Hydrogenophaga sp. SL48: one gene and its partners. The protein of the gene in region 1 binds, or shares a complex with, the protein of each later gene. Links are inferred from orthologs where the notes say so. Each region holds a gene or a part of one and is shown on either strand. Other genes may lie near its edges.

Region 1 (7,674 bases):
TTGAAATCTTCTTTGGTCGGCATGATGCCTTCGACCTTGCCGGTGAAGACCTCGCGGTGTTCTTCGGGCTGCGACAGGTTGTTGATGATTTCGCCGTAGCCGAACACGCCCATCGCGATCACGATGAAGCTGATACCGTCGGTGAGCTCGGGGATGTCAAAGCTGAACCGTGCCACGCCGGAGTTCACGTCGGTGCCCACCAGACCCAGCAGCAGGCCCAGCAGGATCATGGCCAGGGCCTTGATCAGCGAGCCGGAGGCCAGCACCACGGCACCGATCAGGCCGACAATCATGAGCGAGAAGTACTCGGCAGGGCCGAAGTTCAGCGCCATCTCGGTCAGCGGCGGCGCGAAGGCGGCCACGATCAGCGTGCCCACGCAGCCGGCGAAGAACGAGCCCAGACCGGCCGCCGCGAGAGCGGGGCCTGCCCTGCCCTTGCGCGCCATCTGGTAACCGTCGATCACCGTCACCACCGAGGACGATTCACCGGGCAGGTTCACCAGGATGGCGGTGGTCGAGCCACCGTATTGCGCACCGTAATAGATGCCGGCCAGCATGATGAGCGCGGCCACCGGCGGCAGGCCGTAGGTGGCTGGCAGCAGCATGGCGATGGTCGCCACCGGGCCAATGCCTGGCAAAACGCCGATCAGCGTGCCCAGCAGGCAGCCGACGAAGGCGTACATCAGGTTCTGGAGGGTGAACGCGACGCTGAAACCCAGCGAGAGGTTGTCAATCAATTCCATGGTCGGTCCTTGAGATCAGTTCGTCAGGAACGCAGGCCACACGGGGAACTGCAGGTTCAGCAATTTGACAAAGGCACCGTAGCTGCCGGCCGCCAGGATGGTGGCGAGAACCAGCGTGGCCTTGATCTTCATCCCCGGCTGCGCCATGCTGGCGATGAACACGAGCGCGTAGATGGCCACGATCAGGCCCATCGCGGGAAAGCCGATCGATGGCAGGCCGACGAGCAGCGCGCCAAAGGCCAAATTGGCCCCGAGCACGAAGCCCAGCGGGCGCCAGGCAAAGGCGCCGATCTTGTCGCCCCCGGGCCCTCCCTGTGTGAACGACTTGAACGTGATGATCACGCCCAGAACCGCCAGGATGATGCCCAGCATGAGCGGGAAATAACCGGGTCCCATGCGGGCGGCGCCCCCCACCTGGTAGCTTTGGGCTCCCCAGGCGAAGCTGCCACCGACGGCGGCGAACATGAGTCCCGAAAAAAAGTCTTTTTGACTGGCGATGGCCATGGCTTGTCTCCTCGGATAAATAACAAGCGCGATTCTGGGGGGCTTTGGCCTTGGCAGGCATGTGGGTTACACCTACAGCAGGCCCTCAGAATGGTGCGGTGGCGACAGCGTTTCTTCCCTTGTCCGGCTTCACCGCTGCTGGGGGCGCCGTGCGCGCAGTGCGGCCGCCACCAGTTCGGCCATGTCATCCCGCCCCGCCCGGCGGGCGAAGTCCACTGCGGTCAGTCCTTGTTCGTTGCGCAGGGTGGGATCGGCACCCTCCTCAAGCAGAAGGCGCACGACGTCGGCATGACCGTAGTGGGCGGCCAGCATCAGCGGCGTGCTCTTGTTCGGCGACTCGGCATCGATGTAGGCATGGTGCTGCAGCATGAGACGCACCATCTCCACACTGTCGGATTCGGTGCGCGAGGCGGCGTAGTGCAGGGGCGTCCAGCCCGTCTTGTTGACCTCGGCTCCGTGCTGGATCAACCGTTTCGCGGACTCCAGCTGGCCCATGATGGCAGCGATCATCAGTGGGCTTTCCCCCTGGGCATTGCGCGACTCCACTTTCACCGTGCCCTGGCTGAGCAGGAAATTCACCACCTTGGGCGAGTCTTCGCGCAGGGCCACGTGCAGCGCGTGGTCGCCTCGCTCGTTGCGGGTGTTCAGATCAAAGCCTCGCAGGGCCAGCTCGACCATGGCCGACTCGTTGTCCAGCTGGGCGGCTTTGAAAAAGTCGTCGAAAGAGCCCGCAGAAGCGGCAAAAGACGTCAAAAAAAGAACATACAGAACAATGTTCTTTTTCAGTTTTTTAAAGTGATGCATCTGCATTTCAGCGCACCACCCGGTTGAACAGCTGTTCAAAATTGCGGCTGGTCGCTTCACCCACTTCGTCCACGCTCAACCCCTTGATCTCGGCGATCTGTTGCGCCACGTGCGGCACGTACGACGGGTTGTTGGTCTTGCCGCGGTGCGGCACCGGCGCGAGATACGGGCTGTCGGTCTCGATCAGCAAGTGGTCCAGCGGCACGAACCGGGCGACCTCGCGCAGCTCGCTGGCGTTGCGAAACGTCAGAATGCCCGAGAAGGAGATGAAGAAATCCAGGTCCAGTGCTGCGCGGGCCACCGCTTCGGTTTCCGTGAAGCAGTGGAACACGCCGCGGGATGGCGGCAGCGCTTCACCACCCGCGCTGGAGGCGAAACCGCCCTCTTCTTTCAGGATGGCCAGGGTGTCGTCAGATGCGCTGCGGGTGTGGATCACGAGCGGCAGGTCGGTCCCACGGCCGGCCTGAATGTGGACCCTGTAGCGGTCTCGCTGCCATTCCATGTCGGCGAGGCTTCGTCCGTTGAGGCGGTAGTAGTCCAGACCGGTTTCGCCAATGCCCACCACGCGCGGGCGCGCCGCACGCTCCAGGAGGTCTTGGAGGCTGGGCTCCTGAACCCCTTCGTTGTCCGGGTGCACGCCGACCGTGGACCACAGGTTGGTGTGGTCGCGCGCCAGAGCATGCACCGCCTCGAATTCTTCCAGCGTGGTGCAAATGCAGAGCGCGCGGTCGACCTGGGCCGTATCCATGGCCGAAAGAATGGCCGGCAACTGGGCGGTGAGCTCGGGAAAGCTCAGGTGGCAATGGGAGTCGGTGAACATGCAGAGGAAACAGGTTCAAGGCATGCGGGCCACGTGGCCGGGCCTTGGAAACAGACGATCAGATGGTCTGGGTGGGGCGATCGGAACCCAGGCTCGTGCCCAGGATCTCTTCGATCTTGAGTTTGAGGAGCCTCGACTTCTCGTCGGCCGGAAATCGGATGCCCACGCCCTGGGTGCGACCGCCTTGCGCCTTGGCCGGCGTCACCCAGGCCACCTTGCCGGCCACCGGATACCGCTGGGGATCGTCGGGCAGGCTGAGCAGCACGTACACATCATCGCCAATGCGGTAGTCGCGCGACGAGGGAATGAAGATGCCGCCCTCGGTGAACAGGGGGATGTAGGCGGCATACAGAGCCGCTTTCTCCTTGATGGAGAGCTGAATCACGCTCGGCCGCGACGACGCTGGGGTAGGGACGGGGCTGGTGCTCATGGCGTCGAAGTTTAGCGGCAAACCCGGCCCGTGGCGCCAGGCATCAGGTTCGCTGGGACGTGCGCGCGAGCGCCTGTCGCGTCGCCGCGACCCAGGCCTCCTGCATCAGACCCGGGTTGTAAGGGTGCTCCACCGTTCGGGCGGCCTGCATCAGCGCACCCGACCAGCGCGCCAACGCCATCCAGCGCGGCGCGGGTGGAAGGCTGTCGGCAGGGAAAAACCGGGGCGATGCACCGGCGGCCACCGACATCAGGTCGTGACACAGTTTTTGCAGCAGCTCCAGCTGTTGCGAGGCGGTCCAGTCGGACAGCAGCGACCAGTCTCCCTTGGCCAGCGCGCGCGGCAGTTCGCTCCAGCGCGCCGCAGCCAGACCGCTGCGCCCCCAGGCCAGCGCGTCGTCGGGTCGCCCACCCGAGGCCTGCAGCCAGACCCTCGCCTGTTCAGCGCCCGGGTCTTTGGCGCCCTCTGCCCGAGCCTGCGTCTGTAGCCATTCAAGCGCTTCGGCTTCGGCAGGCCAGGTCATCACATGGGTCTGGCAGCGGCTGCGGATGGTGGGCAACAACTGGTGCGTGGCCTCGCTGGCGAGCACGAAGCGGGTGTCGCCGGCCGGCTCTTCCAGTGTCTTGAGCAAGGCGTTGGCGGTCACGTGGTTCATGCGCTCGGCCGGGTACACCAGCACCGCCGTGCCACGCCCGCGCGCGCTGGTGCGCTGCGCGAAAGCCACCATGTCGCGCATGGCGTCGACGCGGATTTCCTTGCTGGGCTTGCGCTTCTTGTCGTCGATCTCTTTCTGGGCGGATTCCGAGAGCGGCCAGCCGCGCTCCAGCAGCACCGTCTCCGGCATCAGCACCACCAGATCGGGGTGGGCGCGGCTGCCGACCAGATGGCAGCTTCCGCACGCGCCACAGGCGCCCGCCGGCGTGGGTTGCTCGCACAACCAGGCCTGCGCCACGCCCAGGCCGAGATCGTATTGACCCAGGCCAGACGGTCCTTGCAGCAGCCAGGCGTGGCCGCGCTGGCTGAGCAATTGCGACAGCTGCCGCTGAATCCACGGCGCGGCGATGGCAGGCGTGGCGCTCATCGGGGACCGCTGTTGGCCGCGACCATGATGGACAACCAGCCGCGCCGCACGAAGGTGCTGGTGAGCTGTTGCCAGACCTGGTGCCGGGGCTGATCGGCCTGGATGCGGGCAAACCGGCCGGGATCGGCCTCGGCCCGAACTGCGTAACCGGCGGCCACGTTGCGGAAGAAGTCCAGCGGCTGGGCCTCGAAACGGTCTGGCGCGCGCGCGTCGGCCAGGCGGGCGGCGGCCGTTTCGGGCGGCAGGTCAAACCACACGGTCAGGTCGGGCTGGCGCAGGGTGTTGGCCGGGGCGGCGGGCGTCGATTGCACCCAACGCTCCAGTGTCCCGAGCACGCCCAGATCAAACCCTCGTCCGCCGCCCTGGTAGGCAAAGGTCGCGTCGGTGAACCGGTCGCACAACACCACCTCGCCGCGCGCCAGCGCCGGCTCGATCACATTCATCAGGTGGTCGCGCCGCGCGGCAAACACCAGCAGCGACTCGGTGAGCGGGTCCATCGGATCGTTCAGCACCAGCGCGCGAAGCTTCTCGGCCAGCAGCGTGCCTCCAGGCTCGCGCGTCAGCGTGACGGTACGGCCTTGTCCGCGGAACGCGTCGGCCAGCCCGGCAATGTGGGTGGACTTGCCGGCACCGTCGATGCCTTCGAAGCTGATGAAGAGGCCTCGGGCCTGGGAAGTCGGGTGGGGCATGTTTGGTCAGCGCTGCAGCTGGTACTGGCGCACTGCCGCATTGTGTTCTTCCAGGGTGGCGCTGAAGACGCTGCTGCCGTCGCCGCGTGCCACGAAGTACAGCGCCGGCGTGGTGGCCGGCTGGACGGCGGCCTTCAGCGACGCCCAGCCCGGCATGGCAATCGGCGTGGGCGGCAAGCCGGCGCGGGTGTAGCTGTTGTAGGGCGTGTCGGCCAGCAGGTCGGCGCGGCGCAGGTTGCCGTCGAAGCGTTCACCCAGGCCGTAGATCACGGTGGGGTCGGTCTGCAGCCGCATGCCGATGCGCAGCCGGTTGCTGAACACGCCGCCCACCATTGCGCGATCGGCTTCGGTACCGGTTTCTTTTTCAATGATGCTCGCCAGGATCAGCGCCTCGTCGGGAGCACGCAGTGGCGAGGCCGGGTCGCGTTGCGCCCAGGCCTGGCCCAGCCGCTCTTCCATGGCCAGGGCGGCCTGGCGCAACACGCTGGAGGCCGGGGCATGGCGAACCATGCGGTAGGTGTCGGGGAAAAACCGGCCTTCGGGATGGCGACCGGGGAAGCCGATGCGCGCCATCACGCCAGCCGCGTCCAGCCCCTCCAGGTCTTGCGTCAGGTCGGGCGAGCGCCGCACGGCGGCCAGCAGCTCGCGAAAGTTCCAGCCTTCCAGCAGAGTGAGGCTGCGCAGCGCCTGCTCCCCCTTCACGAGCTGGTTCAGCAAGCCTCGCGGCGTGGTGCCCGGCTTGATTTCATAGGTGCCGGCCTTGATGCCCCGCGCCTGCCCCGAGACCCGGAACCACGCGTACAGCAAAGTGGGCGGCGTGTTCACCCCCGCTTGAGTGACCGCTTCGGCCACGCCTCGGGCCGACGACCCAGGGGCGACCTGAAACTCCAGTGGCGACGCCGCACTCGCCCCGGCCGGCAAGGGCAGCGGCTGCCCTAACCACCACCACGCACCAGCTGCGGTCAGACCGGCCAACAACATGGGCACCAGCAGGAACCAAGTAAAAAAACGTTTCACAGCAAGGAGGTCGGGGACTGGGCGCGGTCAGGCGCAGAAAGGGTCGGCGCATGATAATCGACCGCACTGTTTCACCCCACGGCACACGATGCCCCGCGCATGACCACCAGCCCCACCGGACTCCCCCTCGCCGCAGCCCTGAACGGCGTAGCACCCTTGCCCCACCTGGGCGTGATTCGCGCACAAGGTGAAGAAGCGGCCAAGTTCCTTCACGGTCAGCTGACCAACGACTTCTCGCTGCTGGGCCTCTCCGAAGCGCGCCTGGCCGGGTTCTGCTCGGCCAAAGGGCGCCTGCTGGCCAGCTTCATCGGATTCAAGCGGGCGCACGACGACGTTCTTCTGGTGTGCAGCGCCGACCTGCTGCAGGCCACGCTCAAGCGTTTGTCCATGTTCGTGCTGCGCGCCAAGGCCAAGCTCAGCGACGCCAGCGCGGAATTCCAGCTCTGGGGCCTGGTGGGCGATGCCGTGCCGGCCGCGCTGCCCACCGCCCCTTGGAGCAAGCTCGACGCCGATGGCGCCCAGTTGGTGCGCCTGCATCCGGGGTCGGGCGTGGGCCGTGCGATGTGGGTGGCGCCGGTCGCCACGCCGGCTCCGGGCGGCGAGCGGCTGGCCGATGCCCAGTGGCGCTGGCTGGAGGTGATGAGCGGCGTGGCCACGCTCTCGCTACCGGTGGTGGAGGCCTTCGTGCCGCAGATGCTCAACCTCGAATCGGTCGGTGGCGTGAACTTCAAGAAGGGTTGTTACCCCGGCCAGGAAGTGGTCGCACGCAGCCAGTTTCGCGGCACGCTCAAGCGGCGCGCTTACGTGGTGCAGGGCGACGTGGCCATGGCATCGGGCCAGGAGGTCTTCCACGACAGCGATCCCTCTCAGCCGTGCGGCACCGTGGTCGAGGCCGCGCCGAACCCCGAGGCCGGCTGGAGCGCCATCGTCTCCATGCAGACCAGCGCAACCGAGGGCGGTCGGTTGCACCTCGCCGCCGCCGATGGCCCGGCGCTGAACCTGCTGCCCCTGCCCTACCCGCTGCTCGCGGACATTTGAAACCACCGGCCCCGGCATGTGCCTGATCGCTTTCGCCATCGACGCCGACCCGGCCCGCCCGCTGCTGATCGCCGCCAACCGCGACGAGTTCTTCGACCGCCCCACCGAACCGCTGCACCGTTGGGCCCTGCCTGACGGATCGACGGTGCTGGCCGGGCGCGATCTGCGCGACGGTGGCACCTGGCTGGGTGTGGGTGAAAACGGCCGCGTGGCCATGCTCACCAACGTGCGCAGCGCCCAACCCGGGCCGGGCCGGCGCAGCCGGGGCGAGCTGCCGGCGCGCTGGCTCCTGGCCCACATCGACATGGACGACCTGATGGCCAACATCGATCCAGCACAGTACGGCGGGTTCAACCTGATCGTGGGTGACTTCCATGCGGGCCTCTGGGCCTGGATCACCAACCGCGATCCCGAGCGACCTCACGAGGACGGTGTTGCAACGCTGCACCGCCAAAGGCTGTCGCCCGGCATCTATGGGGTCTCGAACGCGGCGCTGGACACCCCCTGGCCCAAGACACAACGCTTGAAGTCAGCGGTCGCCGAAGCGC
Region 2 (7,670 bases), 270 kb from region 1 along the record:
GCTGCCCTGGGACAACGCCAAGGTGTTCGAGGACAAGCTCAAGGGGTACCGGGGCCAGCTCGCGAGCTGGACCGCCTGGGTCGCACCAACCACCATGAGCGTGGCCGAGGTGGCGGACCGCGTGGGCATGAGCGAATCGGAGTTGCGCGAGGTCAACAACATCCCGCCGCGCATGAAGGTGCGCGCCGGCTCCAGCCTGCTGGTGCCTCGCAGCGGACAGCGCAACAACGACGTGAGCGAGTTCGTGGCCGACAACGCGCAACTCAGCCTGGCACCCGACATCATTCTCAAGCGCTCGATCGTGCGCGCCCGCAAGGGCGACAACCTGGCGCGCCTGGCACAACGCTATGGGGTGAGCGCCGCGAGTGCTGCCGGGTGGAACCGCATGTCGGTCAACGAGCGTCTGAAGGCGGGTCAGCGCGTCACCTTGATGCTGCCGCGCTCGGCCAAGCTGGCCAGCGGTTCGGCCCCGTCGCGCAAGAGCGCTGCTGTCTCCGTACGCAAAAAGGGGCGTGACGGCAAGGCCACGGTACGGGCGGAAAAACGCGCGGGCAAGCCCGGCAAGCAAGCCAAACGAGAAAAGCCCGCGCGGCAAAGCCAGGCGAAAGGCAAGCGCTCCGAGGTCAGGGTCGCGGCCGAAGGCAAGAACGGCCGCAAGGCGCGCAAGAACTGACGAACGGCCCCGTCCGGGCGGCCGGGTGTGCTCAGGCCCGGAACCGGGTTTTGGCCTTCTGCGCCAGGGCGTTGGTGTAGGTCAGCGCCAGGTCCACTTTCTTGGACGCAGCGCCTTCGTCGAACCGCTCCAGCACACGGGCCACGTTCTGTGGTCCGGTTTCAGGCATGAGGCCGTCGGGTGCCCAGGCCTCGCGCGCCCGGCTGAACGCCGCCAGATACAGTGCCCGGTCACCCGAAAAATACGACTCGGGCACGGTTTTGTTGATGTCCGACGGCCCTGCCGTCTGAAGCCATTTCAGTGCGTGCACCATCGCATTCACCATCGCCTGGCACTCGGTGGGATGTTCGGCCAGGTACTCGGCCGACACACTCAGACAACCCGCCGGCATCGGCCCGCCAAACACCTCGGCGTTGCCGCGCACTGTGCGCGTGTCCGCCACCACCCGCAGCCCGCCGTCCTGCTCCAGTTGCGTGATCACCGGGTCGGTGTAGCAGATGGCATCGATCTGGCCGGTTCGAAAAGCCGCCACCGCCGTTGAAGGGCTGTTCATCGGCACATACTGCACGGCATCGCTGCCCAGCCTGGCGTTGGACAGCAGCACCTGGGTCAGGCGCTGGCTGGCCGAACCCATGGCCGTCACCGCCACCTTGCGGCCGCGCAGATCGCGGACATCGCGGAAGGCACCCATGGTTTTGCGCGAGACCCCCATCACCAGTTGCGGGGCGCGCCCTTGCAGCACGATGGACGGAAAGGCCTGCCCACGCGCCTGCAGCCTGATGGCGAGGCTGTAAGGACCAGACAGGGCCTGGACCGACCCCGACAGCAGCGCCTGGAGCGCGTGACCCGGCTCGCTCAGCTCACGCACCTGAACGTCCAGACCCTCCGCAGCGAAATAACCGAGGCGCTCTGCGATGGTCAAGGGCAGGTAGCAAAACGCCGACTTCTTTTCGACCGCCAGCTGCACACGCCCGATGGGCGCGCGCGGCAGCGCAGGCGGCGCAATGGGTCTGACTTGACCCATCGCCGCAGGCACCCCTGCACCCAGTGCAGCCGATGCCAACCAGCGCGCGCAATCACGGCGACTCCACATGCCACATCCTCTCTTGTCCCTGACTTCATTGAAGCACCGAGACTAGGGGAGGACAGGCACAAGCGCATCGGGGCGACTCCCGAGCGGGTTTTCACCGAGAACAAGTTTGCAAGCAAATGTCAGCGTGGCGTGGGCACGCGCGATGCGATCAGATGAACAGGATCGCGATGTTCACCGCCAGTGCGACCGTCCAGACCAGGCTGCGCAGCGTGGCCATGTCGGCCAGATAGAACAGGATGTACATCAGGCGCAGCACGACGTAGAGAAACGCCATCAGATCCAGCCGGGTCTGGAACGCGCCGAGCTGGTGCGCAATGATCACAGCCCCGATGTAAAAGGGCAGGGATTCAAAGCTGTTGGCCTGTGCCGCGTTGGCGCGCGCACGCCAGTCACCTTGCTGCGCCAACCAGGCGCGCGGGTTGTGGTTGTCGTAACCGCCCTCGCGGCGCGGCTTCGAAAACATGCCCCACTTCGCCAGGCCCGCACACGCGATGGGCAGCAGCGCGGCCACCAGCACCGTCCAGTAGGCCAGGGTCAATCCGGCGAATGTCATGAGTCGCTCTCCAGGGTCGTGGCCGCTCAGCGGCGGTCCACCAAAGCATGGGCAATGGTGCCCAGATCAACGTATTCCAGTTCGCTGCCCACCGGCACCCCCCGCGCGAGCCGGGTCACGCTCACACCCCGCGCCTTGAGCGACTGCGCAATCACATGCGCCGTGGTTTCGCCCTCGGCGGTGAAGTTGGTCGCCAGGATCACTTCGCGCACCTCGCTCTGCCCATCCACCTGCGCGTCGATGCGGTCAAACAGCTTCTGCAGGCCAATGTCGCGCGGCCCCACACCGTCGAGCGGACTGAGCTTGCCCATGAGCACGAAGTACAGGCCCTTGTAGGCACCGGTGCGCTCCATGGCGTCCTGATCTGCGGGTGTTTCCAGCACACACAGCTGGCTGCGGTCGCGCCGCGCGTCCAGGCAGGTGGGGCAGATGTCTTTTTCGGTGAAGGTGTGGCAGAGCGCACAGTGTTTCACCTCGGCGCAGGCATGTTGCAGCGCCTGCGCCAGGTGCAGCGCACCCTCCCGGTCGTGCTGCAGCAGGTGAAATGCCATGCGCTGCGCCGATTTCACGCCCACCCCCGGCAGACGCCGCAGCGCCTGCACCAGCAGTTCCAGGGAGTGGGTGGCGGTCACGCGTATGGGCGGCGGGCCATCAGAAGGGAAACTTCATGCCGCCCGGCAGACCAGGCATGCCCGCCGTGAGCTTGCCCATCTTCTCGTTCGACGTTTCTTCGGCCTTGCGCACGGCCGCATTGAAGGCCGCGGCGACCAGGTCTTCCAGCATGTCCTTGTCGTCGGCCAGCAGGCTGGGGTCGATGGTGACGCGCTTGACGTCGTGTTTGCAGGTCATCAGCACCTTCACCAGGCCAGCGCCGGATTCACCGGTGACCTCGATGAAAGCCAGCTCGTCCTGGGCTTTTTTCAGGTTGTCCTGCATGGCCTGGGCCTGCTTCATGAGACCGGCGAGTTGTCCTTTGTTGAACATGGTGATCCTTGTGTTCTGATTGGAAAAAAGAATGAATTCAGAAGGCTCAGCGAGCCGCCGCCGGGCCGCCCCGAGGCGGCTCAACCCCCTCGGGGGGCAGCGACCCGCGCAGCGGCGGAGTGTGGGGGCGCATGTCCGTGGCCTTGAGCGTGCCGGGCACGATTCTGCCGCCAAAGTCGCGCATCATCGCCTGCACGAAGGGGTCGTCCCGGATGATTTGTTCGGCCTCGCGCTGACGGCGCGCGGCTTCGGCCGCCAGGCGCAGCGCGGCAGAGTCGTTCACCGGGCCGATCTCCACCACCAGGCGGATATCGTGGCCCAGCGTCTTCAACGCCGTGCCCAGGCGTTCCCGGGTGTTGCCCTGGTTGAGCGACTCGCGCTCCACGCGAAGCACCCACTGGTCGGCGTCGCGCGCCACCAGCTGCGACTGCAGCCCCAGCTCGCGCACCAGCGCGGTGATCGTCTCGGCGCGCACGAGCTGCATCACCGCGTCAAACCAGACATCGCCTTCGGCACTGGTCACCAGCTCAGGCAAGCGCACCGTTTCACCGGGCTCGCGCAGCTGGTCCAGCCGTGGAGAGAGGCCCGCCTCGCGCACCGGAATCGCCACGACACGGCGGCTGGTCTGCACACCCTCGTCCGTTGGTGGCTCTTCCGGGTCTTCCACCCAGGGCGGGCCATCGTCGTCATCTAGAACCTCGTGACGGGTGGCCACTGGCTGGGCGGACGCCTCGGTCACGGTTCGAACGTTGAGGGGAGCCGGTGGTGACGGCGTCGCGGGTGGCGCAACAGGCGCGGCCACCGGGCTCGCCATGGCCTGGGCAGGCCGAACCTCCGCAGGCGTGCGTGGAGATGCCACCGGCGCAGGCGCGGCCGGCGGAACCGCAGCAGGCGCCTCAACCGCCGTTTTCAGTGTTTTTTTTTCCGCCGCGGCCACAGGGGTCGTGCCGGAAGGCTTGAACGCCAGCAGGCGCAGCAACACCATGGTGAGCGCGGCGTACTCGTCGGGCGCCAGGCCCAGTTCGCCACGGCCGTGCAGGCACAGGCTGTACAGCAACTGGGTTTCGTCGGCCGGCAGCGCATGGGCCAGGCGCACGATCTCGGGGGTGTCGGGGTCGTCCGATTCCTGCAAGGCCAGCCGTTCGGGCACCGCCTGCAGCACGGCCATGCGCTGCAGCAGGCCGGTCATTTCTTCCAGTGTCGACGCGGCGTTGAGGCCGTTGGTGCGCAGGCTGTCGACCGTGTCCACCACCGTGGCGCCGTCGGCCCGCGCCAGTGCATCGATCAGACGCAGCACATACGAGCGGTCCACGGCGCCGAGCATCTGGCGCACGGTTGCTTCCTGCAACTGACCGCCGCCGAAGGCAATGGCCTGGTCGGTCAGCGAGAGCGCGTCGCGCATGGAGCCGCGCGCGGCGCGCGAGATCAGGCGCAGCGCCTGCGTCTCGGCCGGCACGTTTTCAGCCTGAAGCACCTGACCCAGATGCTCCAGCACGGTCTCCGGTGCCATCGGGCGCAGGTTGAACTGCAGGCAACGCGAGAGCACGGTCACCGGCACCTTCTGCGGGTCGGTCGTGGCCAGCACGAACTTCAGGTACTCGGGCGGCTCTTCCAGCGTCTTGAGCATCGCGTTGAACGCGTGCCCGGTGAGCATGTGCACCTCGTCGATCATGAAGACCTTGAAGCGGCCCTGCACCGGCTTGTAGACCGCCTGCTCCAGCAGCGCCTGGACCTCGTCCACGCCGCGGTTCGAGGCCGCGTCGAGCTCGGTGTAGTCCACGAAGCGGCCCGAGTCGATATCGGTGCAGGCCTGGCACACGCCACATGGCTCGGCGGTGATGCCACCCTGCCCGTCCGTGCCCAAGCAGTTGAGCGACTTGGCCAGGATGCGCGAGACGGTGGTCTTGCCCACGCCACGCGTGCCGGTGAACAGGTAGGCGTGGTGCAGGCGCTGGGTCGTGAGCGCGTTCGTGAGGGCCTGGACCACGTGCGCCTGCCCCACCATTTCGGTGAAATTGCGCGGGCGGTACTTGCGGGCCAGGACGACGTAAGACATGGTGTCGATTCTAAGCGGCGCCCTCACCGCGCCCGGTCCGGCAAAGGTCGCTGCCATCGCCTACAATTCACCCCGACGGGCCTTCCCGCATGGTGAAGCGGCCAACCGGGTCAGGTGGGGAACCAAGCAGCCCTAACTGTGGAGTCAGTGCCGGGGTCAAGGCTCGTCACCTTATTCAGCGCATCGCACGCGCTACAGCAAAAAGGCCGCATCAGCGGCCTTTTTGCTGTCTGGGCCAGGCAGCCCCGATCAGAAAGCGTCGATCTTGAGCTTCTGGCGCTCCACCACCCGCTTCCAGCCGTCCACGTCTTTTTGCAGGAACAGCGCGAGCTGCGCCGGCGTGCCGGTGGCGGGCTCCAGCGCGTCTTTGGCCAGGCGCTCTTTCACATCGGGCATGGCCACCACCTGGGCCAGCGCGGCATTGATCTGCTGCACCACGGCGTCGGGTGTGCCTTTCGGTGCGACCAGCGCAAAGTAGTTCAGCACGTTGACATCGGCAAACCCCGACTCTTGCATGCCGGGCACCTGCGGCAGCGCGGGGCTGCGGCCCTGGCTGGTGACGGCGAGGGCCTTGAGGCGGCCGTCCCGGATGTAGGGTGCGAGCGCGGGGATGGTCCCGGTGAGCAGCTGGATCTGCCCGGACAGGGTGTCCACGGTGGCGGGCGCAATGCCACGGTAGGGAATGTGCGTGATGAACGTGCCGGTGTGCGCCTTGAGCGATTCGAGCACCAGGTGGTTGATGCCGCCGACCCCGGCCGAGCCGTAGTTCAGGCGGCCGGGCTGGCTGCGTGCCAGTGCCACCACCTCGGACAGGGTGTTCGCGGGCAGGTCTTTGCTCGCGGCCCAGACGAGCGGGCCGTGGGCAAACATGCCCACCGGGGTGAAGCCGGCGATGGGGTCGTAGCCCGCACCTGGCAGCGCGGCGGGCACCGTGGTGAAGGGCGCTGCGGCGAGCAGCAAGGTGTGGCCGTCGGGCGCGGCCTTGGCGACCTCCTGGGCGCCCAAGGCACCGGAAGCCCCCGCGCGGTTGTCCACGACGACGCTGATCTTCAGCAACTCGGCCAGCTTCGCCGCGATCAGGCGGCCCATGGCGTCGGTGCCGGCCCCGGGCGCGAACGGCACGACGATCTTGATGGGCCGATCAGGAAAGCCATTGGCCTGGGCAGCACCCGCGCTCAAGGCGACGAGGCCTGCGGCGAGCTGATGGCAAAAGCGGCGGCGGTGCAAAACGGACACGAACATGGGCAAACATCTCCAGGACAGGGCAAAAAGAACCCGTGGAACTCTAGACCCGGGTCTTGACGGCGTGATGACACCCCATCAATGGGCCTTGAGCCAGCGCGCCACGCCCTGCCCCGCCACCACACCGCTGGCCAGGCAAGCCGTGAGCAGGTAGCCGCCGGTGGGCGCTTCCCAGTCCAGCATCTCACCCGCGCAAAAGAGGCCGGGACGGCGCTGCACCATCAGCGCTTCGTCCAGCGCTTCGAAGCGCACACCACCGGCCGTGCTGATGGCTTCGTCGATCGGCCGGGTGGCGGCGAGCGTGATGGGCAGGGCCTGGATCGCGACCGCGAGCGCGACCGGGTCGTTCATCGTGGCCTTGGGGCACCGCTCGTGCAGGATGGCCATCTTGATGCCGTCCAGCCCGAGCCGGCTCTTGAGGTGGCTGGAGAGGCTGCGCGACCCTCGGGGGTGCGCCACCTGTTTGAGCACGTCTTCCGGGCTGCGGTCGGGCAGCAGGTTGAGGTGGAAGGTGGCGCTGCCGGTCCGGTTGATCTGATCGCGCAGCCCGCTGGAGACAGCGTAGACCAGGCTGCCTTCCACGCCGGTGGCGGTGGCGACGAACTCTCCCTTTTTCTGAAAGCTGTGACCCTGGTCGTCGGCAAACCGGATCGCGACCGATTTGAAGGGCTGCCCCGCGAAGCGTTCGCGGAACAAGGGCGTCCAACCGCCCTGCACCTCAAAGCCCCCGTTGGACGGTTGCAGCGGCGCCAGGTCCACCTCGGCGGCCTGCAGCCACGGCCACCAGGCGCCGTCCGACCCCAGCCGGGCCCAGCTCGCGCCACCCAGGGCCAGCACGGTGGTGCGCGCGCTCACCTGCCGTTCGCCCTCGGGCGTCTGAAAGCGCAGCGATGTCCCATCTCCAGCCCACCCGAGCCAGCGGTGGCGCATGTGAAACCGCACGGATTCGCCACCGGGCGCGGGGTGGCGCAGGCGTTGCAGCCAGGCGCGCAACAGGGGCGCTGCCTTCATGTCGGTGGGAAACACGCGCTGCGAGCTGCCGACAAAGGTGGTGATGCCCAGACCGGCG
Region 3 (7,478 bases), 3.3 Mb from region 1 along the record:
AGCACCGCAAAGTAGGTGCCGCGAAGGTGCAGCACCGCCGCGCCCATGACCACGGCCACCGCCGCGGCAATCAGGGAGCCCATGGCGATGGCCTGCACCCACGACAACTGCTCCAGCAGGATGGCGCTGGTGTACGCCCCGATGCCGAAGAAGGCCGAGGTGGCCAGCGACAGGTAGCGCGTGGTGCCGCAGAACAGCGCCCAGCTCGACGAGAGCGCGATGTACATCAGGCAGGTGAGCGCCATGGACACGGCGAACTCGCTGGCGAAGCTGGGCAGCGCCAGCGCCCAGCCGGTGAGGCCGAAGAGGACCAACAGATCGCGGATGAGGAATTGTCTTGAGTTCATGACTTGCGGCTTTTCCGGGTGAAGAGTCCTTCAGGCCGCAGCAACAGCACACTGATGAAGACCACGTAGCTCAACAGAGCCTTGAGCGAGGGGTTGGTGAAGTGCATGCCCAGGGCTTCGATCACCCCCAGCAACAGGCCACCGGCCAGCGCACCGCCCATGCTGCCGAAGCCGCCCAGCGTGATGACGATGAGCGCGGTGATGGTGTAGGGCTCGCCCATGGAAGGGCTGATGGTGTACGCCATGGAGATCAGGCAACCGGCCACGCCCGAGAGGCCCAGGCCGATGCCGAACATGAGCGGGTGCAGGCGCTGGGTGTTGATGCCCATGAGCTGCGCGCCGGTGGGCGACTGCATGAGCGCGCGCACGCCCTTGCCCAGCAGCGTGGTGCGCATGAGCACGATGAGCGCGCCCGAGAACAGCAGGGCCAGCGCAAACACCAGCAGCTTGTTGCCGGCAAACTGCGCCTCCCCCATGGGCAGCGGGATCTGCACCGGCTCGGTGAGGAAGTCGTAGCCGCGCAGATCGCCACCCCACATCCACGACGCGAAGTTCTGCACCAGGAACATGAGGCCGAAGGCCACCATGAGGCCGCGGGCTTCAAAGATGTCGAGGTTGGGCGAGGTGGCGGTGAGGCGGCGGAAACACAGGCGGTGGATCACCCACCCCAGCACGAACAGCATGGCGAACGACACCGGCACCATGAACAGCGGATTCAGCCCCAGCGAGGTCTGCGCCATCCAGGTGAGGTAAGCCCCCACCATCAGGAACTCGCCGTGCGCGATGTTGAGGATGCGCATCAACCCATACTGCAGGTTCAGCCCGAGCGCGACGAGCGCGTAGATGCCCCCGGTGATGAGACCGGAGGCGAGGAGTTCGAGCCAGGCGGAGAAGGACATGGGATTTGGGGGGCCGGAAACACAACCCCGTTCGCCCTGAGCTTGTCGAAGGGCTCACGCAGACATGGCTGGATGGGCTTCGACAGGCTCAGCCCGAACGGCTGGGGTTTGGTGATGGACTCAGGTCCTGCGAACAGCGCAGGACCAACGGTGTGTCACTTCCACGCGGGCTTGTTGGGGTTCAAGGCTGCAGTCGCCACCGACTTCGGCCACACCACCTCGAACTCCCCGTTCTGCCACTGACCCACGGTCCCTGGCGTGCCCACGTTCTCGCTGCCGTTGAACTTGATGTCGCCCAGAATCGTCTTGTGCGTGGTGTTGGCCACGTAGTCCCGGATGGCCTTGCGGTCCAGACCAACCTGCTTGCAGGCGTTGGTGAGGATCTCCAGCCCCGACCAGCAGGCGCCGCTGGCCCAGCGATCGGGTTCCTTGCCGGCGAACTTCTTGGTGTGCGCGTCGAAGTAAGCCTTGGCGGCCGGGCTGGTCTTGCCGTTCCACGAGCCCATGCCCAACACGCCTTCGGCGCCGGCGGGCGTCATCACGTTGCGGTAGAGCTGGAAGGCCGTGCCCACCGAGGCGTAGAAGAACTTCGGGTTGAAGCCCACTTCCTTGGCCTGGCGGCTGGCCAGGATGGTGTCGGGCGGGTAGGTGAAGCCCACGAACGCGTCCGGGTTCTTGTCCTTCATCGAGCGCAGCACGGGCGAGAGGTCTTTCACACCACCGGGGTAGCTCTTGTCCTCCACCAGCGTGATGCCACTGCCCTGCAGCGCCACCTTGAAAGCGGCGAAGTTCTCCAGGCCGAACAGGTCGTCCACATAAATCAGCGCCACGGTCTTCACGCCGTTGGCCTTGAGCATGTCGACCAGCGCGTTGGTCATGGGCGCGGGCTGCTGCAGCAGCAGGAAGAAGTACGGCAGGCGCATTTCCACCAGGCGCTTGCTCAGTGCGGTGGGCGCCAGGAACGGGTACTGGAACCGGTTGGCCAGCGGGGCCACGGCGAAGTTGGCGTTGGAGCCCCAGGGCGGCAGCACCAGATCGACCTTGTCGCTGCCCATGAGTTTTTCGTAGGTGCGAACCACGGTCTCGGTGTCGCTGCGGTCGTCGCTGCTGATCAACTCGATCTGCCGCTTCACGCCTTTCACGTCGAGGCCGCCCGCGGCATTCTGCTGCTCGGCCCAGAGCAGGTAGTTGGGCTCCTGGCTCACCTGCGCGCCGCCCGTCCAGGGGCCGGTGCGCGACATCGAATAGCCGACGCGCACCGGCGCGGACTGCGCCATGAGTTGCGGGGCAAAGGACATGGCGCCCACCGAAGCGGCGGCGCCCTTGAGGATCAGACGGCGGGTGGACTGGACCATGGCTTGTCTCCTGTGGTGTTCGACTGGCAGAGACCTTGATGCTAGTGAGCTGGCCGCCGGCGGGCTTTGCTGACGATGCACAAGCCGCTTGCCGGAACGTGCACACGCATGCGGGAAAACCCCCAACCCTGCCCACCCCAGGGATGTGGGTGCCCCACCATAATTTCCGCACCCCCCTGCTGGAGACCGCATGACCCCTTCGCCCGTGATGAGCACCGACGCTGTCGCCCCCGGCGAACGCGCTGCCGCCTGGCGCGACTGGGTGTGGCGGCACTTCGGCGGCCTGGAGTCCGACCTGTACGGCGACACCGGGTTCGACGGCCACATGAGCGCCTCGCACGCCGGTGACGTGGTGCTGACCAAGCTGGAAGCGAACCGGCACCGCGTGCTGCGCAGCCCCAAGCTGGCCAGCGCCAGCGACACCAGCTACCTCAAGATCGTCGCCCCCTGGCAAGGCAGCGCCGCGGTCGAGCAGCACGGGCGGCAGGCCTGGGTGCGGCCGGGCGGCTGGGCCATCTACGACACCACCGGCAGCTACGAAATCGCCAACCCGGAGCGGGTGGAGCACCTCATCGTGATGCTGCCCAAGCAGCAGTTCATCGAACGGGGCCTGCGGCTGGAACCCCTGATGGCGCGCCATGTGGGCGGCGCCAGCGGCATTTCACGTGTGGCCCTGGAGACCATGCGCAGCACCTACCAGGAGCTGCCCGCCATGAACGCCACCACCGCCCGTGGAGTGGGCGAGATGATCATCGAGCTGGTGCGCCTGTCGCTGCAGGAACTGGCCGGCCGCGAGAGCGCCACCACCCAGCTCGAAGCGTTTCGCGACCGCATCCGCGAACACATCGGGCAGCACCTGCGCGACCCGGGCCTGTCCATCGAGCGCATCGCGCAATCGATGAACTGCAGCAAGCGCCACCTGCACAACGCCTTCAGCACCGAGGACGACACGCTGGCACACCACATCCTGCGGCGCCGTTTGCAGGCCTGCATGCGCGACCTGAAGAACCCGGCCCTGGCGCAGCGCACGATCACGGACATCGCGTTTTCATGGGGCTTCAACAACGGCGCCCATTTCAGTCGCGTGTTCCGGGAACACGCCGGTCTTTCGCCCAGCGACTTCCGGGACACCGCGCTGCGCCAGTCGGCAGCGGCCTGAGTCAGCGCAGCGCGCAGGCCTGCGCCACCCGCAGCGCCATGCGGTGCAGCGCGTCCCACGGGTCGGCCGGCCAGTCGGGCTGCTTGAGGCCCTTGACGATACCGTCCACCGTGTGTGCGTCCTGCAGCCACTGGGCCAGCTGGGCGGGCCGGATCAGCGGCAGCGCGCGCTCCATCAGCTTTTCCTTCAAGCCCCAGACCCGGTTTTCGCGCAAGGCCATCGGCAAGGGGCGGCCGGCGTCCATCGCGTTGCGGATGCGGTTGAGCGTGCGAATGTCTTCGGACAGCGCCCAGTGCACCAGCACGGCGGCTTCGCCCTCGGCCTGCAACCCGTCGAGCATGCGTTGCACACGCAGCACCTGGCCGCCCAGCACGGCTTCGGCCAGCTTGAACGGGGTGTAGCGGGCCACGTTGAGCACCGCGTTTTCGACCTGCTCCAGCGACAGCTCGCCGGCCGGGTACAGCAGCCCGAGCTTCTGGATCTCCTGGTGCGCGGCCAGCAGGTTGCCCTCGACGCGGTCGGCAAAAAACTGCAGCGTGCGCTGGCCTTCTTCCCCCGCCGCGACGCGCTGACCCTGCTGCTGCAGGCGCTGCGCGATCCAGGCCGGCAGCGCCTGGCGCTCGACCGGGTCCACCTTCACCGTCACGCCAAAGCTGTCGAGCGCAGCAAACCAGGCGCCCTTCTGCGTGGCGGCATCCAGGCGAGGCAGCAGCACCAGCGTGAGCGTGCTGTCGTTGTCCCGCGCGGCCTCGGCCAACTGCTGCAGGACCTGAGAGCCGTCCTTGCCGGGCTTGCCTGAGGGCACCCGGATTTCGATCAGTTGTTTGTCAGCGAACAGGCTCATGGAGCCCCCGCTGGCGAGCACCTCGCTCCAGTCAAAGTGAGCCCCGGCCACCGTGTGCACGGTGCGCTCGGTGTAGCCCTGCTCGCGCGCCACGGCGCGGATGGCGTCTGCCGCTTCCTGGATCAGCAGCGGCTCGTCGCCGTGCAGGGTGTAGAGAGACTTGAGTCCGCGCTGCAATTGCCCGGCCAGCTGCGGGGCGGCCACCTGCATGGCGTCAGAGCGACTTCACGGCGGCCAGGCGGCGCAGCACCTGCTGCGCGATATCGCCTTCCATGTCGTGGAACATGGTGTTCTCTTCCGCCGCCTTGGCCAGCGCGGCGGTTTCCGTGAAGCTGATGTCGCGCTCCAGCAGCAGCTCGGTGTCGTCGATCAGGACCTTGCCTGCTACCGTGCTCAGACGGAAGCGGAAACGCACGCGCAGCGTCAGCTCCCGCACCTGACCCGAGTCGGTCTGTCCCGACACCACACGCTCATGATGGTCACGGGCCACATGCAAAACCACCTGCACGGGCACCGCTGCGGGGGTGGTCTGCGCGGCCTTGGAGGCGTTGGCCACCTGGATGCCGGCGGACACCATCGCCTGCTGGAGGGCTCTGGACACCTGCGTGTTCTCGAACCCGGTCACCAACACCGATTCAAACGCGAACTTGGGCGCCTGGCGCAAGGCAAAACCGCACCCCCCCAGGCCAGCGGTCGCGAGCAGCGCACCCGCGCTGGCCAGCGCCCTCAGCGCCACGCGCCGCCCGGACAAGGAAGGCTCCGGCGTCTCGCGGGAGGACTGGGGGGCGAAGGGGGTGTTGGGTTTCATGACGCGACTTTTATACCACCACGTTGACCAGACGGCCCGGCACCACCACGACCTTTTTGGGCGCAGCGCCATTGGCCTGTTTGACGAAGGCCTCGCTGGCCAAGGCCGCAGCTTCGATGGCGGCCTTGTCGGCGCTGGCCGGCACGGTGACGCTGCCGCGCAGCTTGCCGTTGATCTGCAGCATGAGCTCGATCTCGTCGCGCTGCAGCGCGGCCTCGTCGGCCTGCGGCCAGGGCGCGTCGAGCAGCTCGCCCGAGGCGGCGGCGTAGCCGAGCTCGGTCCAGAGGCTGTGCGCGATGTGCGGCGTGGCCGGGTAGATGCAGCGCAGCAGCATGCCGAAACCTTCGGCCAGCGCGGCGTTGTCACCGGCGGAGCCGTCGCCCTTGAAGTCGTCCAGGGCGTTGAGCATCTTCATTGCGCCCGAGACCACCGTGTTGTATTGCATGCGCTGGTAGTCGTAGTCCACCTGCTTGAGCACGGTGTGCACCTCCAGGCGCAGCGCCTTGGCCGCCTTGGACAGCGACTGCGTGCCCACGCTGGCCGCGAGCGCGCCCAGGTCCGCCGTGGCCGAGAGCTTGTTGCCAAAGCCCCAGACGCGGCGCAGAAAGCGGTAGCTGCCTTCCACCGCCGCGTCGTTCCACTCCAGCGTGGCCTCGGGCGGCGCGGTGAACATGGTGTACAGGCGCGCGGTGTCGGCGCCGTACTTCTCGATCAGGTCCTGCGGATCGACGCCGTTGTTCTTGGACTTGGACATGGTGCCCACGCCCTCGTAGTCGATCGCAGTGCCCACCGGCAGCGTGACCCCGCTGGACTCCACCGCCTTGATCAGCTTCGCGCCAATCACCTTGCCCGCTTCGTCGAACACGTGCTCCACGTCCTGCGGCCAGAAGTAGTCCTTGCCGCCCTTCTCGGTGCGGCGCGAGTAGATGTGGTTGAGCACCATGCCCTGGGTCAGCAGCTTGCTGAAGGGCTCGTCCACCTTCACGAGGCCGAGGTCGCGCATGACCTTGGTCCAGAAGCGCGCGTAGAGCAGGTGCAGGATGGCGTGTTCGATGCCACCGATGTACTGGTCCATCGGCATCCAGTAGTCCGCGCCCTCGGCCACCATCTTCTCGCTGTTGGTCGGGTCGCAGTAACGCATGAAGTACCAGGACGAATCCACGAAGGTGTCCATGGTGTCGGTCTCGCGCCGCGCGGGCTTGCCACACACCGGGCACACCACGCCAGCATGGAAGCCTTCATGTTTGTGCAGCGGGTTGCCCGAGCCGTCGGGGATGCAGTCCTGCGGCAGCACCACCGGCAGGTCTTTTTCAGGCACCGGCACCGCGCCGTGTTCCGCGCAGTGGATGATGGGAATGGGCGTGCCCCAGTAGCGTTGGCGGCTGATGCCCCAGTCGCGCAGGCGGAAGGTGGTCTTCTTCTCGCCCAGGCCTTGGGCGGCCAGCAGCTCGGCGACCTTGTCGACGGCGGCCTTCTGACCCAAGCCGTCGAGCACGCCGGAGTTGACGCACACGCCGCGCTGCTTGTCCCCGTACCAGTCGGCCCAGGCGAATGCGGAAAAAATCTCGCCTTCCACGGCCACCACCTGCTGGATCTTCAGGTCGTACTTCAGTGCAAACGCGAAGTCGCGCTCATCGTGCGCCGGCACGCCCATCACGGCGCCGTCGCCGTAGCTCATGAGCACGTAGTTGCCGACCCAGACCCCGACCTGCGCGCCGGTGAGAGGGTGCGTGACGAACAGGCCGGTGGCCATGCCCTTCTTTTCCTGCGTGGCGAGCTCGGCTTCGGTGGTGCCGCCGGTCTTGCATTCTTCGATGAACGCCGCCAATGCGGGGTTGGTCAATGCGGCGTGGTGGGCCAGCGGGTGCTCGGCGGCCACGGCGCAGAAGGTCACGCCCATGATGGTGTCGGCGCGCGTGGTGAAGACGTACATCCTGCCGTCGCCGATCAGCGCGCCGTCAGCGCCTTGGATCGAGTGCGGGAAGGCAAAGCGCACGCCCTCGCTCTTGCCGATCCAGTTCTCCTGCATCAGGCGCACCTTGTCGGGCCAGCCGTTGAGGGTCGCC
Region 4 (7,457 bases), 2.7 Mb from region 1 along the record:
CATAGCACCTGTTTAGAGTTAATTCAAAACTGCGTCTACGTATCTATTCTGGCGTCAGCGAGGGAATGTCCGAGTCAATTGTGCTTAATTAGGGTTGATTATCCATTTGCTTCTCAAGCAGATTGGTGGCTTTCTGAAGCACCTCCATTCGCTTTATAGACTCTTCTACTGCCGCTTCAATTAAAGGGGGGCGTCGCCACTCGCTATTGAGCTTTTTCATTGCATCCGAAAAGAGCAGTTGAGATGTGGATGGATGCTTGTTGGCACTAACGGCATGCTCAAGAGTCAACTGTAAATTTAGGTTTCCTTCCCGCACGGCGGTAGTAAGGTTTTCAAAATCTTCGACTGAGATAACGAAGATATTCTCTAGGGGGAGTTTGACGTGATGTTGCATCTGAACATCAGAGGCATTCTTTTCAGAATAGAGTCGCAGCAATTGGTGCCCATTCCCGACTATTAGTTCCCGGCTGGTAACCACAATCAAGTAGTCTGTTGTCTTGTTCGGGCAATCATCGAAAGACTCTGGCTTGCTTCGGATTAGATTGCTAATGGTCTGTCCTTGGTGGATTGCTTTCCTCAGGTGCTTGGTTTTCTCAAATGCAGATTTTGTATTCTCTTGAACTAATACATCATCCGAAAATAAACTCATCTTTGCTTCGATAAGAATATTGCAGTCTTTTTCTTGAATTATGGCTTCGACCGACGAACTTCCCGGTCCTAGTCTTTGTTTAATATCTTTCTCTGTAAGATAGGGTAAATTCACCTGCTGAACAAGAGTGATTACGTACTTTTCGAAAACCTTGCTAAGGAAGGTCTGCACAACACCCGCTACGGCGCGAGGTGATGCATGCAATTTCAAATGATGGCGATTTCAGGCTCACGAGGGCGCTTTGTTGGCCGATTTCGCCCTGATTCGTGGCCGTTGGCCGCATTCGGACGCACTCATCCTCGGGTCTCCTTCAAAAGCGTTCGGCGCACCATCCAGATGTTGGACAACGCAAACAGGGTGTGCAGCTGCGCCGTGTTCTTGGCCAATCCCCGGTAGCGCACCTTCACATATCCGAACTGGCGCTTGATCACCCGGAACGGGTGTTCGACCTTGGCTCGGATGCGCGCCTTGGTTTTCTCCAGCGCTTCCATGATCGAGCCCATGGGCGTTTCCTTGTCCAGCGCCTTGCGATGGCTGGGCATCATGGCCACGTACCAGTGGACCTCGGGATGGTCCTTGATCACCTCATCGCGCTTGTGAACGCCCCGGTAGCCAGAGTCGGCAAAGACATCGGTTTCGTCGCCGTGCAGCAGTTCGCTGGCCTGGGTGATGTCGTGCGCGTTGGCCGCTGTGGCCTTGACGGTGTGCACCAGGCCCGATTCGGCATCGACCCCAATATGCGCTTTCATCCCGAAGTGCCACTGGTTGCCCTTCTTGGTCTGATGCATCTCGGGGTCGCGTTCGCCGCTGTTGTTCTTGGTCGAGCTGGGGGCGGCAATGAGCGTGGCGTCGACGACCGTACCGCTCTTGAGCAGCAGGCCTTTGTCGGCCAGGGTGGCGTTGACCGTGGCAAGCAATTGCAGGCTCAAGTTGTGTTGTTCGAGCAGATGGCGAAAGCGCAGGATGGTGCTCTCGTCAGGCAAGTTCTCCTCACCCTGGTCCAGCCCCGCAAACTCTCGAAACATGGGCGTGTCGTACAGCGCCTCCTCCATCGCCGGGTCGGACAGGTTGAACCACTGCTGCAGGAAGTGAATGCGAAGCATGGTTCGCACGGCAAACGGCGGACGACCACCCTTGGCGCCAGGCGTTGGTGCATGCTGTGCAATCAGCGACACCAGCTCGGTCCACGGCACTACCAGGTTCATCTCGTCGAGGAACTCGCGCTTGCGCGTTCTCTTGGTCTTGCGCTCGAATCCGCTCTCGCCCAGGCTCATTTGCTTCATGACGTCACTGTCTCACATCGGCCCACGGCGCCGCGGTTTTGCAGACCTTCCCTAAATGAATCAGTGTATCTTTGACCATGTCTAGATAGTCGAAGATGAACGGACTCTTCTATTCCTCTTGAAAAAACTAAGGGATGCCAACAGAAGTAGAATCCGTTTCTCGCTTTCACAAGGGGCCATCGCTTAAGGTGTGGAAATTCGTAAAGCTCACCTCGACCATAGATGTCCTGAGTGTTTGGCTTCTGAAGTTCAATTCTTAAGTCTGGAAGACTAAGGCCGTATAAGTCGAATATGCGGTCAATCTTCGCGCCAAAATGATTCCTGAAGGGTGCTAAAAATCGTTTCTCGATTTTCAGATTGCCGTCAAGTACTGATGCATATATCAAAAATGTTAGGTCGATGAAGTCATTAGGTTCAATGCCGAGTTCTTCTCGAAAAAGTTGGCGGCAGATATGATTTCTGTCGAGTGGCGCAATTAAACTGGCCCACCTAAGGAATCCCCAGGATTCATTTCTCTGGAATTCGAGTTGGCAATGGAAAATGGTGCGAAACATTAAGTAGACATTGAAATCGTCTTCTTTTCGACTGGCAGGAGGCTCGGCATTCCAGAGACGCTGTTTTAGTTCGTGCAACGTATTGTGGGAGATTTTTGGCCCCACTCGAATTAAAACCCGGGGGTCCTGGACAGCCCACTTCACTAAAAGTAGGGTTAACCAAGGAGCAGATTGCATTGCCATTAGCTTGTCTTTTGGCGCATTCCAAAGGTCGTTAAGTGCTGCGTCGACGATGGACTCCGCTCTAAATCGTCTAAGTACCGCCATCACCTCTTCGTAGATTTCCTCGATTTCAGGTTTGGGTGGCGCATTCTTTGGCGTGGTGACGCCAATGTACGAAGGGTGAATGGTCGCCATTGCTTAGACTATGCAAAAGAAGAGGCCCATAAATTTCTCAATTTATGGGCCTCGGTTTCTCAGCTTACAGGTCTCTCTACACAAGATCAAACGTCGATGTTGCCCGCCCGCAGCGCATTGGTTTCAATAAATTCTCGCCGTGGTTCCACCTCATCCCCCATCAACATCGTGAACACGCGATCCGCTTCGATCGCGTCGTCGATCTGCACGCGCAGCAGGCGGCGCACGGTCGGGTCCATCGTCGTTTCCCAGAGCTGGGCGGGGTTCATTTCGCCCAGGCCTTTGTAGCGCTGGCGGCTGGTGGTGCGCTCGGCTTCGCTGATCAGCCACTGCATGGCCTGGCGGAAGTCGCCGACCTTTTCTTCCTTCTGCTTCTCGCCTTCACCGCGCATGACCCTGGCGCCGTCGCCGAGCAGGCCACGGAAGGTTTCGGCGGCGTTGGCCAGGGCCGCGTAATCGGCGCCGTGCACGAAGTCTTGCGTGATGACGCTGCTCTTGATGTTGCCGTGGTGGCGGCGGCTGATGCGCAGGATGGGCTTGTCGGTGCGCACGTCGAACTCGCCGGCCACTTCGGCGGGCACGCCGGTGGTGCTGAGTTCGCGCAGTTTGACCTGCAGCGCGACGGCGCTGGCTTCGGCTTCTTCCACCGTGTCGAGCTTGATGCTCACGCCGTCGGCCATGGCGCGCAGGGCTTCGGGGTCCATGAAGTTGGAGAGGCGCGAGATCACGTGTTCGGCCACCTGGTGCTTGCGCGCGAGTTCGTTGAGCGTGTCGCCTTCGAGCAGGTTGTTGGTCGCGCCGCCGGTGGACACCTTGGCGTCTTTCAGAGCGATGCGCAGCAGGAAGCCGTCGAGCGCCGGGCCGTCTTTCAGGTACAGCTCTTCCTTGCCGGCCTTCACCTTGTAGAGCGGCGGCTGCGCGATGTAGATGTGGCCGCGCTCCACCAGCTCGGGCATCTGGCGGTAGAAGAAGGTGAGCAGCAGGGTGCGGATGTGCGCGCCGTCCACGTCGGCGTCGGTCATGATGATGATGCGGTGGTAGCGCAGCTTGGCGACGTCGAAGTCGTCCTTGCCGTCACCGTTGGCGCTTTCGCTGCCGGCCTTGCCGATACCGGTGCCCAGCGCGGTGATGAGGGTCAGGATTTCGTTGGAGGTGAGCAGCTTTTCGTAGCGCGCTTTTTCCACGTTCAGGATCTTGCCGCGCAGCGGCAGGATCGCCTGGAACTTGCGGTCGCGGCCCTGCTTGGCGGAGCCACCGGCGGAGTCGCCCTCGACGATGTAGATCTCGCACAGCGCCGGGTCTTTTTCCTGGCAGTCGGCCAGTTTGCCGGGCAGGCCCATGCCGTCGAGCACGCCTTTGCGGCGCGTCATTTCGCGGGCCTTGCGGGCGGCCTCGCGGGCGCGGGCGGCTTCAACGATCTTGCCGCAGATGATCTTGGCGTCGTTCGGGCGCTCCTGCAGGTAGTCGGCCAGCAGGCGGCTCACGATGTCTTCCACCGGGCCGCGCACTTCGCTGGAGACCAGCTTGTCCTTGGTCTGGCTGGAGAACTTGGGCTCGGGCACCTTCACGCTCAGCACGCAGCACAGGCCTTCTCGCATGTCGTCGCCGGTGACCTCGACCTTGGCCTTCTTGGCGAACTCGTGTTCTTCGATGTATTTGTTGATGACGCGCGTCATCGCGGCGCGCAGGCCGGTGAGGTGGGTGCCGCCGTCGCGCTGTGGGATGTTGTTGGTGAAGCAGAGCACCTGCTCGTTGTAGCCGCTGTTCCACTGCATGGCCACTTCAACGCCGATGTTGGTGCCCTGGTCGCTGGCGCGGTCGCCCAGCGCGTGGAACACGTTGGGATGCAGGACCGTCTTGCCTTTGTTGATGAAATCGACAAAGCCCTTGACGCCGCCAGCACCGGAGAAGTCGTCTTCCTTGCCACTGCGTTCGTCCTTCAGGCGGATGCGCACGCCGTTGTTCAGGAAGCTCAGCTCGCGCAGGCGCTTGCTGAGGATCTCGTAGTGGAAATCGTTGTTCTCCTTGAAGATTTCGTAGTCGGGCAGGAAGTGCACTTCCGTGCCGCGCTTCTCGGTGTCCCCGGCCACCTTCATGGGCGAGACTTCGATGCCGTCGGCGTTGGTCTCGACGATGCGGTTCTGCACGAAGCCGCGTGCGAACTCGATCTGGTGCATCTTGCCTTCGCGGCGCACGGTCAGCCGCAGCCACTGGCTCAGAGCGTTGACGCAGGAGACGCCCACGCCGTGCAGGCCGCCCGAGACCTTGTAGCTGTTCTGGTTGAACTTGCCGCCAGCGTGCAGCTCGGTCAGCGCGATCTCGGCGGCCGAGCGCTTGGGCTCGTGCTTGTCGTCCATCTTCACACCGGTCGGGATGCCGCGGCCGTTGTCGGTGACGCTGATGGAGTTGTCGCTGTGAATCGTCACGACGATGTCGTCGCAGTGACCGGCCAGCGCTTCGTCGATGGAGTTGTCCACCACCTCGAACACCAGGTGATGCAGGCCGGTGCCGTCGGAGGTGTCGCCGATGTACATGCCCGGGCGTTTGCGCACCGCTTCCAGGCCTTCCAGGATCTGGATGGCACCCTCGCCATACCCCTCGCTCGCGCCGGCCTGGTGGGCGTCGATGGTGGGCTGGAAATTGGAGCTGGCGGCCCCGGCTTCGCCGGTGTTGACGGCGTCGGAACCGGTTTCTGCGGGCTGGTTGGCTTCGGACATGGTGAACTTTTCTCAATCGCTAGAAAGGCCAAACCCGCTGTGCAGCGGGTCGGGCTTGGGGGAGCAGGATCGGTGAACGATCAGATGCGCATCGGCATGACAACGTACTTGAACGCGTTGTCGTCGGGGTTGGTGACGAGTGCCGAGCTGTTGCCGTCTGCCAGCTCGATGCGAACCATCTCCTGGCTCATGTTCTGCAGCGCGTCGATCAGGTAGGTGACATTGAAGCCGATCTCGATCGTGTCGCCACCGTAGTCGATGTCGAGTTCGTCCACGGCCTCTTCCTGCTCGGCGTTGCTCGACGCGACACGCAGCGCGCCAGGTTCGACGTTCAGGCGCACGCCCTTGAACTTCTCGCTCGTCATGATGGCGGTGCGCTGCAGCGAGGCCAGCAGCGGCTGACGGCCGAGCGTGACGATGTTCTTGTGGTTCTTCGGGATCACGCGGTTGTAGTCGGGGAACTTGCCCTCGACCAGCTTGGTGACGAATTCCATGCCATCGAAGCTGAACTTGGCCTGGTTGGCGGCGAACTGCATCTCGATCGCGCCTTCCTTGTCAGACAGCAGGCGCTGCAGTTCGATCACGGTCTTGCGCGGCAGGATCACCTCCTGTTTGGGCACTTCCACGTCCAGCTCGGCGCTGGCAAACGCCAGGCGGTGGCCGTCGGTGGCGACCAGGCTGAGCTTCTTGCCTTCGGCCACGAAGAGGATGCCGTTGAGGTAGTAGCGGATGTCGTGCACGGCCATCGCGAACGACACCTGGCCGAGCAGGCTCTTGAGCGTCTTCTGCGGCACGGCGAACACGGGGCCGAAGCTGGCGGATTCCTGCACCAGCGGGAAGTCTTCGGGCGGCATGCTTTGCAGCGTGAAGCGGCTCTTGCCGCCCTTGAGCACCAGCTTGCCGCCGGTGTTCTCCAGGCTGACGGTCTGATCCGATGGCATGGTGCGCAGGATGTCGATCAGCTTGCGCGCGCCCAGGGTGGTGGCGAAGTTGCCGTCGTCGCCGTCGAGTTGGGCCGTGGTGCGGATCTGGATTTCCAGGTCGCTGGTGGTCAGCTGCACGGCCGAGCCGGTCTTGCGCAGCAGCACATTGGCCAGGATCGGCAGGGTGTGCCGGCGCTCCACGATGCCCGCGACCGACTGCAGCGCAGCCAACACCTTGTCCTGGGTCGATTTCAAAACGATCATGTCAGACTCTTTCGTCCTTGGTTGACTGGTGGCGCTCCGCTCCGGCGCACTCCTCGGGCTTGCAGCAGGGCCCCCTCAGAGCCCAAAACTCGCCTATTTTCACCTTTTTGCGCGGGCCTTCCGCAAACCAGGGCCCTCATCCCTTGAGCGTCTGTTCCAGCACGTGCAGCTGTTGGTTGAGCTCGCTGTTCTGCTGGCGTTCGGCGCCGATCTTGCGCACCGCGTGCAGCACCGTGGTGTGGTCCCGGCCACCGAACAGTTCGCCGATTTCCGGCAGGCTCTTTTGCGTCAGTTCCTTGGCGATGAACATCGCAATCTGGCGCGGGCGGGCGATGCTGGCCGGGCGCTTCTTGCTGTACATGTCCGCGACCTTGATCTTGTAGTAGTCGGCCACGGTCTTCTGAATGTTCTCGACCGAAATTTGCCGGTTCTGGATCGACAGCAGGTCTTTCAGCGCGTCGCGCGCCAGCTGGATCGAGATTTCCTTCTGGTTGAAGCGCGAATAGGCCAGGATTTTCCGCAAAGCACCTTCGAGCTCGCGCACGTTGGAACGCACGTTCTTGGCCACGAAGAAGGCCACTTCCTCGGGCATGACGGCGTTTTCCACCGCGGCCTTGTTGATCAGGATCGCCACCCGCATTTCCAGTTCGGGTGGCTCGATGGCGACCGTGAGGCCAGAATCGAAGCGCGAGACCAGGCGCTCGTGGATG

The links.
Region 2: the proteins of IM738_RS08400 (region 1) and dnaX are in contact, whole or in part, in a cryo-EM structure (PDB 8GIZ), measured with the Escherichia coli proteins. The link is inferred for Hydrogenophaga sp. SL48 from one-to-one orthologs.
Region 3: the proteins of IM738_RS08400 (region 1) and holA are in contact, whole or in part, in a cryo-EM structure (PDB 8GIZ), measured with the Escherichia coli proteins. The link is inferred for Hydrogenophaga sp. SL48 from one-to-one orthologs.
Region 4: the proteins of IM738_RS08400 (region 1) and dnaN are in contact, whole or in part, in a cryo-EM structure (PDB 8GIZ), measured with the Escherichia coli proteins. The link is inferred for Hydrogenophaga sp. SL48 from one-to-one orthologs.

Annotation. Positions count from the first base shown.
Region 1 is NZ_CP063400.1:1,736,822-1,744,495, forward strand. The notes cover bases 2,364-5,343. They hold IM738_RS08400 (DNA polymerase III subunit delta'), read right to left. Parts: upstream 4,383-5,343; coding sequence 3,345-4,382; downstream 2,364-3,344. Other genes in these bases: IM738_RS08390 (TatD family hydrolase), read right to left, coding at 2,364-2,871; IM738_RS08395 (PilZ domain-containing protein), read right to left, coding at 2,930-3,301; tmk (dTMP kinase), read right to left, coding at 4,379-5,071; mltG (endolytic transglycosylase MltG), read right to left, coding at 5,078-5,343. In the rest of the region: IM738_RS08375 (tripartite tricarboxylate transporter permease), read right to left, coding at 1-743; IM738_RS08380 (tripartite tricarboxylate transporter TctB family protein), read right to left, coding at 759-1,247; IM738_RS08385 (ankyrin repeat domain-containing protein), read right to left, coding at 1,377-2,000; more of IM738_RS08390, read right to left, coding at 2,059-2,363; more of mltG, read right to left, coding at 5,344-6,088; CAF17-like 4Fe-4S cluster assembly/insertion protein YgfZ, read left to right, coding at 6,188-7,126; IM738_RS08420 (NRDE family protein), read left to right, coding at 7,143-7,674. UniProt on the Escherichia coli protein: Part of the beta sliding clamp loading complex, which hydrolyzes ATP to load the beta clamp onto primed DNA to form the DNA replication pre-initiation complex.
Region 2 is NZ_CP063400.1:1,467,171-1,474,840, reverse strand. The notes cover bases 2,855-5,830. They hold dnaX (DNA polymerase III subunit gamma/tau), read right to left. Parts: upstream 5,360-5,830; coding sequence 3,350-5,359; downstream 2,855-3,349. Other genes in these bases: IM738_RS07000 (Bug family tripartite tricarboxylate transporter substrate binding protein), read right to left, coding at 5,609-5,830; IM738_RS07015 (YbaB/EbfC family nucleoid-associated protein), read right to left, coding at 2,971-3,303; recR (recombination mediator RecR), read right to left, coding at 2,855-2,951. In the rest of the region: IM738_RS07035 (transglycosylase SLT domain-containing protein), read left to right, coding at 1-673; IM738_RS07030 (ABC transporter substrate-binding protein), read right to left, coding at 705-1,697; IM738_RS07025 (MAPEG family protein), read right to left, coding at 1,915-2,319; more of recR, read right to left, coding at 2,346-2,854; more of IM738_RS07000, read right to left, coding at 5,831-6,601; IM738_RS06995 (TIGR03862 family flavoprotein), read right to left, coding at 6,680-7,670. UniProt on the Escherichia coli protein: Part of the beta sliding clamp loading complex, which hydrolyzes ATP to load the beta clamp onto primed DNA to form the DNA replication pre-initiation complex.
Region 3 is NZ_CP063400.1:5,037,577-5,045,054, reverse strand. What follows is about bases 2,789-5,572. They hold holA (DNA polymerase III subunit delta), read right to left. Parts: upstream 4,815-5,572; coding sequence 3,762-4,814; downstream 2,789-3,761. Other genes in these bases: leuS (leucine--tRNA ligase), read right to left, coding at 5,423-5,572; IM738_RS23995 (LPS-assembly lipoprotein LptE), read right to left, coding at 4,819-5,412; IM738_RS24005 (helix-turn-helix domain-containing protein), read left to right, coding at 2,792-3,760. In the rest of the region: IM738_RS24020 (branched-chain amino acid ABC transporter permease), read right to left, coding at 1-347; IM738_RS24015 (branched-chain amino acid ABC transporter permease), read right to left, coding at 344-1,246; IM738_RS24010 (amino acid ABC transporter substrate-binding protein), read right to left, coding at 1,402-2,601; more of leuS, read right to left, coding at 5,573-7,478. UniProt on the Escherichia coli protein: Part of the beta sliding clamp loading complex, which hydrolyzes ATP to load the beta clamp onto primed DNA to form the DNA replication pre-initiation complex.
Region 4 is NZ_CP063400.1:4,411,893-4,419,349, reverse strand. Bases 4,695-7,457 are described here. They hold dnaN (DNA polymerase III subunit beta), read right to left. Parts: upstream 6,748-7,457; coding sequence 5,641-6,747; downstream 4,695-5,640. Other genes in these bases: dnaA (chromosomal replication initiator protein DnaA), read right to left, coding at 6,884-7,457; gyrB (DNA topoisomerase (ATP-hydrolyzing) subunit B), read right to left, coding at 4,695-5,560. In the rest of the region: IM738_RS20870 (hypothetical protein), read right to left, coding at 89-853; IM738_RS20865 (IS5 family transposase), read right to left, coding at 943-1,932; IM738_RS20860 (hypothetical protein), read right to left, coding at 1,929-2,843; more of gyrB, read right to left, coding at 2,930-4,694. UniProt on the Escherichia coli protein: Confers DNA tethering and processivity to DNA polymerases and other proteins. Acts as a clamp, forming a ring around DNA (a reaction catalyzed by the clamp-loading complex) which diffuses in an ATP-independent manner freely and bidirectionally along dsDNA.